Regions from separate parts of the Blautia sp. Sow4_E7 genome, predicted to be linked through region 2. Evidence: riboswitches for the same ligand, from Rfam matches in the RefSeq annotation. Region 2 holds a riboswitch; the other holds the start of a gene.

Region 1 (3,415 bases), on a different contig from region 2:
AATGGTCTCGATCACATCATCATAGTGATGTCCCAGGGCAATCTTGTTGCAGCCCATTTCCTTTGCAAACGCATAGAGATGGCCGCGGCGCATTCTTGCGCAAAGATAACAAGGAGACTTCTCCACATTAAATACGGACTCAAAAATATCAGACTCAAAAATACGGATGGGAATATTCAGCCTTCTGGCATTTTCCTCGATCACCTGGCGGTTGGCCGGACTGTACCCCGGATCCATAACCAGGAATTTCACTTCAAAATCAAACTTATTATGAAGCTTCAGTTCCTGGAAGCACTTTGCCATCAGCATGGAGTCCTTACCGCCTGAAATACAGACTGCGATCCTGTCTCCAGGCTTCACAAGCTCATAAGTATTGATTGCCTTGGTGAACTTGGACCAGATTTTTTTCTTAAATTTCTTGCGAAGGCTGATCTCCACATTTTTCGCAAAGTCTTCGTCCTGGGAGCTTTTCATGGCATCCATAAGCCAGGCAATATAGCCTTTCTCCAGGCTTACTGCGTCAAATCCCTCTTCTTCAAGATTCTCCGCAATTTCTTTACTGTTGATTCCCCTGCTGCAGCAGATCACCAGTTTCTTCGTCTTATCTACTTCCGGGTTCTCTATTATCTCCTCTGGCTTACAGGCTACTGCGCCTTTGATGGCACCGTGGGAAATCTCAATCTCATCGCGGACATCAATGATCTGATAGGAATCCGCTGGTAACTTTTTTAATTCTTCTATTGTTATACTGCTCATTTAAAAACCTTCCTAAAAATGTATTCTATAATGTCCAATCTTTTTCTTTTAATTCCGATTCTTGATCAGTGACACAACAAACAGGATCACTGCCAATACAACAAAAAACGGAATCACTGCCACCAGAATATGAAACAGCAAAAATACCACGATCAGCAGGATCACCACGCCCAGCAGCTTGCTGTACCAGGTATCAAAACGCCATACGTGCACATGTTCTTTCCCCGTTTCCTGGGCATTCTGGGAATCATCCGAATACGTGCTGTACTCTTCATAATCCAGCTGTCCATTATCCACATCTGTATCCAGCAAAGTCCTGGCGATCAGCCTGGGATCTCCAAGCTCTGCAAGAACCTGCTGCTCATCCCGTCCACTGCGCACCTGTGACTGGATATAATCTTCGTAGTAACGCACATGCGCTGCCACCTTGCCCTCATGCATCTGCCCGGACAACTGGTTTCTCAATGTATCCAGAAATTCAGTTCTGTTCATTCAATTCTTCAACCTTTCTTATATAAACCCAAGAATTATTATCCTGTTTCAAAACATTTTATCTAAGCATGTAACTGTTCAGAGTACCTTCACAGTTAACTAAGCATTTTCTATTCTAACAACACTTTCCCCCATACGCAACTACCCAAGTCATAAAATTTTTATGAAGCCTTCCTTAAGAGAGTCTAAAATAAAGGATTGTTTTTCACCATTCAGACAGATTTTCTTTGTATGAAAAACATTTGTTAATTTTCACAAATATTCACTGATTTTTTTGACAATAATTCCGTCTGTTAATTTATTGACATAATGTTTTTTTAATGATACAATGAGCACATCAATTGAAAAGCTTCTGAATACTGACGGATCGTGGAGTTAACCACAGGGACTTCGGAAGCAGATCAAGATCGTTGCTGGTGGTTAAATCCACAGCAACTCAGGAGCCGACCGTCTGGGCAGTATTTGATTCATCAGATACTGCCCTTTTTTACCGGGAGGTTTGGAAGCCATTTAATCTTACACAACGAAAGGAGCTTTTATTATGGGGTTTAAAAGTGACATCGAAATCGCACAGGAATGCGAAATGAAACCAATTACTGAGATTGCGGCAAAAGCAGGTATTGATGACAAATACCTTGAGCAGTATGGCAAGTACAAAGCAAAAATCGACTATAATCTGTTAAAAGAGACAGATAAGAAAGATGGTAAACTGATCCTGGTTACCGCTATTAACCCGACTCCAGCCGGAGAAGGAAAAACAACAACTACGGTTGGTCTTGCAGATGCTATGCAGCAGATGGGCAAGAACGTTATGGTTGCCCTTCGTGAGCCATCCCTTGGACCGGTATTCGGTGTTAAAGGCGGCGCAGCAGGCGGCGGATATGCACAGGTTGTTCCAATGGAAGACATCAACCTTCACTTCACCGGTGACTTCCACGCAATCGGCGCAGCCAACAACCTTCTTGCAGCTATGATCGACAACCATATTTTCCAGGGCAACGCTCTGAACATCGACCCACGTAAGATCACATGGAGAAGATGCGTAGATATGAACGACCGTCAGCTTCGTAACGTAGTAGATGGTCTTGGCGGAAGAACAAACGGTATGCCTCGTGAAGATGGATATGACATCACCGTTGCTTCTGAGATCATGGCAGTTCTCTGTCTTGCAAGTGACATTACAGACCTGAAGAAGAGACTTTCCAGAATGATCATTGGTTATACATACGGTAAACCGTCAGAGCAGAAGCCAGTTACCGCTGGTGACCTCCACGCAGAAGGTGCTATGACAGCCCTTCTGAAAGATGCTCTGAAACCAAACCTGGTTCAGACTCTGGAGCATGTACCTGCAATCGTTCACGGCGGACCATTCGCAAACATTGCTCACGGATGTAACTCCGTAACCGCTACCAAGATGGCTCTGAAGCTTGCTGATTATACTATCACAGAAGCTGGATTCGGTGCTGACCTTGGTGCAGAGAAATTCCTTGATATCAAGTGCCGTATGGCTGGTCTCAAACCAAACGCAGTTGTGATCGTTGCTACTGTTCGTGCACTGAAATACAATGGCGGCGTTGCAAAAGCAGATCTGAATAACGAGAACCTTGAGGCTCTGGAGAAAGGTCTTCCGAACCTGCTGAAACATGTAAGCAACATCAAGAACGTTTACAAACTTCCATGTGTTGTTGCCATCAACGCATTCCCGACTGACACTAAGGCAGAGCTTGACCTGGTTGAGGCAAAATGCAAAGAACTTGGCGTTAACGTTGCTCTTTCTGAAGTATGGGCAAAAGGCGGCGAAGGCGGCAAGAAGTTAGCAGAAGAAGTAATCCGTCTTGTAGAAGAGCCAAATGACTTCACCTATTCCTATGAGCTTGAGGGCTCCATCGAAGATAAACTGAACCAGATTGTCCAGAAGATCTATGGTGGTAAGAGAGTCGTTCTCACAGCCAACGCCCAGAAGCAGGCCAAACAGCTGGAAGCTCTTGGATTTGGCAATTGCCCGATCTGCGTTGCAAAGACACAGTACAGCTTAACCGATGACCAGACCAAGCTTGGTGCTCCGACAGACTTCGAAGTAACCGTTCGTAACCTGAAGATTTCCGCAGGTGCTGGCTTCATCGTAGCCCTTACCGGCGAGATCATGACCATGCCAGGTCTCCCGAAG
Region 2 (3,415 bases):
GAAGATCAAAGAGTCCATGACATCTGAGGGCCTTATCACAGCGAAAGAAGGTATCACCTTAGATGAGGCGAAAGCAATCCTTGCGAAATCCCGTAAAGAGAAATTACCCATTGTAGATGATGATTTCAACTTAAAAGGACTTATCACCATCAAGGATATTGAGAAACAGATCAAATATCCTCTGGCTGCTAAGGACGAGCAGGGACGTCTTCTCTGCGGTGCCGCTGTTGGTATCACTGCCAACGTGCTTGCCCGTGTAGACGCACTTGTGAAGGCAAATGTTGACGTGATCGTTGTGGATTCCGCCCATGGTCATTCAGAGAATATCCTTCGTGCAGTAAGAGAGATCAAGGCCGCATATCCGGAACTGCAGGTTATCGCAGGAAACGTTGCTACAGGAGCTGCTACCAAGGCCCTGATCGACGCTGGCGTAGATGCAGTTAAGGTTGGTATCGGACCTGGTTCTATCTGTACTACCCGTGTGGTTGCTGGTATTGGTGTACCGCAGATCACAGCTGTTATGGATTGCTATGAGGTTGCCAAGAGATATGGTATCCCGATCATTGCAGACGGTGGTATCAAGTACTCTGGAGATGTTACCAAGGCAATCGCAGCTGGTGCAAACGTTTGTATGATGGGAAGCATGTTCGCCGGATGCGACGAGAGCCCGGGAACCTTCGAGTTATACCAGGGAAGAAAATATAAAGTATACCGTGGAATGGGATCTATTGCAGCCATGGAGAATGGAAGCAAGGACCGCTACTTCCAGGAGAACGCCAAGAAGCTTGTTCCGGAAGGCGTGGAAGGACGTGTTGCATACAAGGGACACCTTGAGGATACCGTATTCCAGCTGATCGGAGGACTTCGTTCCGGTATGGGTTACTGTGGAGCAGAGAATATCGAAGCTCTGAAGCAGAACGGTAAATTCGTAAAGATTTCCGCTGCTTCCCTGAAAGAGTCTCATCCACATGACATTCACATCACAAAAGAAGCACCGAACTACAGTGTGGATGACAAATAATGACAAGAAAATCAGCAAGGCCGTCTTTTTCAAGGCGGCCTTCTTTTCACAAAAGAGAAAAACTGGATAAGGCCGGCAGAATCCGTCAGAGAAACCAAAGAGTAGCATTTCTGGTGATCCTGCTGTTTCTGTTTATGACCGGGATCATCATTCTGGTGGTCAGACATGGACAGAAGCAGGAGGAAAATACAGAGACTTCACAGGAGACAGATGGAAGCGATGGCTATGGACCGGAAGAATGGATGGCAGAGGGTGCACCCTACATAGATGTGCAGCTGCTGACGCCCAATGAATATTCCAGACCACAGCTGCCTTTAAACCAGGTAGATTACATAGCCATTCACTATACGGCCAATCCGGGGGCGACAGCCCAGAATAACCGGGATTATTTCGAAAATCTGGCAACCTCCCATGAGGCTAAGGTAAGCAGCCATTTCGTAGTAGGGCTGGAGGGGGAAGTGATCCAGTGCATTCCTACTTCGGAGATGTCCTATGCCACCAATTCCCGGAATGTGGACAGTATTTCCATTGAGTGCTGTCATATGGATGATACCGGAGTGTTTGAGCAGGCAACCTATGATTCCGTGGTAAGGCTTGCAGCCTGGCTTTGTGCCCGTTTCGGACTGACCTCAGAGCAGGTGATCCGGCACTATGATGTGACAGGCAAGGAGTGTCCCAAGTATTATGTGGACCACCCGGATGCGTGGGAGCAGATGAAAGCAGATATCAGTGCACAGATCACAGTAGATCAGGGACTGATGGGCATTTCCTAGAGAAGAGGAAAGCGGAAAATCCCAGGAGAGGAATGTCTGGTTTTTCGTACATTGCGAAGGATTCTGCTTTGAAGGGCGTGAACCGTAACGCCAAAAAAATTGTATATAAAAGAAAAAGATTTCCCATCTTGAAATAGGAAAAAAAATATTGTAGTATAAAAAAGAACTGCATGACTGGCGGATCGTGGGGATACCCACAGGGAGTGCAGTAGATATTTTTGTGCCGACCGCCTGGGCAGCCTGGATGAAGGGCTTCCCAGGCGTTTTTTTATATTTATTACTTATATGTGATTTCGAAAGGAGAACATCTGCATGGAAATGATAGCATTGGACAAAGAACTGAAAGGAAATTCTTATCCGGGAAGAGGAATCATCATTGGCCGCAGCACCGATGGAACCAAGGCAGTTGCAGCCTATTTCATTATGGGAAGAAGCGAGAACAGCCGCAACCGTGTATTTGTGGAGGACGGAGAGGGAATCCGCACACAGGCATTTGACCCTTCCAAGCTGGTAGATCCAAGCCTGATCATTTATGCACCTGTCCGTGTCCTTGGAAATAAAACTATTGTAACAAACGGTGACCAGACAGATACCATTTACGAAGGTATGGACCAGCAGCTTACTTTTGAGCAGTCCTTACGTTCCAGAGAATTTGAGCCGGACGGACCAAACTACACACCACGTATTTCCGGAATCATGCATGTGGAGAACGGTTCTTACAGCTATGCAATGTCTATTTTGAAGAGCAACAACGGAGATCCATCCTCCTGCAACCGTTACACCTTCGCATACCAGAATGCAAAGGCCGGCGAGGGACATTTCATCCACACCTACAAATGTGATGGAAACCCGCTGCCAAGCTTTGAAGGCGAGCCAAAGCTGGTTCAGATCCCGGATGACATGGATGCATTTGCAAACATGCTGTGGGAGAGCCTGAACGAAGACAACAAGGTTTCTCTTTTTGTGAGATATATCGACATTGAGACTGGTAAATATGAATCCAGGATCATTAATAAAAATCACTAAGCATTCTGCTGTATGTGAAAACTTGCAGAAAGCCTTTTCTAAAATTCTTTTCGTAAAAAATATAAGATACTTAAGACAATTCGTTTTTGGATAAAAATGGAGGAAATCATCATGAAAGAATTAGAATTAAAATATGGCTGCAACCCGAATCAGAAACCATCTAAGATCTACATGGCGGATGGAAGTGAACTGCCAATCAAAGTACTTTCCGGAAGACCTGGCTATATCAATTTTCTGGATGCGTTTAATGGCTGGCAGCTGGTACGTGATCTGAAAAAGGCAACCGGACTTCCGGCAGCTACTTCTTTCAAACACGTTTCCCCGGCAGGCGCGTCCATTGGCATTCCGCTTACAGAGACACTTGCAAAAATCTATTGGGTAGAGGATATGGACTGGCAGAACTTTTCCCCGCTTGCCTGCGCTTATGCACGTGCAAGGGGCGCAGACCGTATGTCTTCCTTCGGTGATTTTATTTCCCTTTCGGATGTATGCGATAAGGACACTGCACTTCTCATCAAGAGAGAGGTTTCCGACGGTGTGATCGCTCCAGGATACACAGAGGAGGCTCTTGAAATCCTGAAACAGAAGAAAAAAG

What was found. Region 2 has a riboswitch for ZMP and ZTP ahead of ACTQ50_RS09875 (IMP cyclohydrolase). Riboswitches for the same ligand answer to the same signal wherever they lie in the genome.
Region 1: it holds a riboswitch for ZMP and ZTP, as region 2 does, so the genes downstream of both, ACTQ50_RS06700 (formate--tetrahydrofolate ligase) here and ACTQ50_RS09875 (IMP cyclohydrolase) in region 2, are expected to answer to the same signal.

Annotation. Positions count from the first base shown of each region.
Region 1 covers NZ_JBQKLL010000007.1:135,874-139,288, forward strand. Annotated here, with positions in the region: gene ACTQ50_RS06690 (ATP-binding protein) at 1-756, opposite strand, end outside; gene ACTQ50_RS06695 (DUF1700 domain-containing protein) at 805-1,248, opposite strand; ZMP/ZTP riboswitch at 1,594-1,712, shown strand; gene ACTQ50_RS06700 (formate--tetrahydrofolate ligase) at 1,790-3,415, shown strand, end outside.
Region 2 covers NZ_JBQKLL010000014.1:9,811-13,225, forward strand. Annotated here, with positions in the region: gene guaB (IMP dehydrogenase) at 1-1,021, shown strand, start outside; gene ACTQ50_RS09870 (peptidoglycan recognition protein family protein) at 1,021-1,794, shown strand; ZMP/ZTP riboswitch at 1,955-2,038, shown strand; gene ACTQ50_RS09875 (IMP cyclohydrolase) at 2,107-2,820, shown strand; gene ACTQ50_RS09880 (phosphoribosylaminoimidazolecarboxamide formyltransferase) at 2,932-3,415, shown strand, end outside.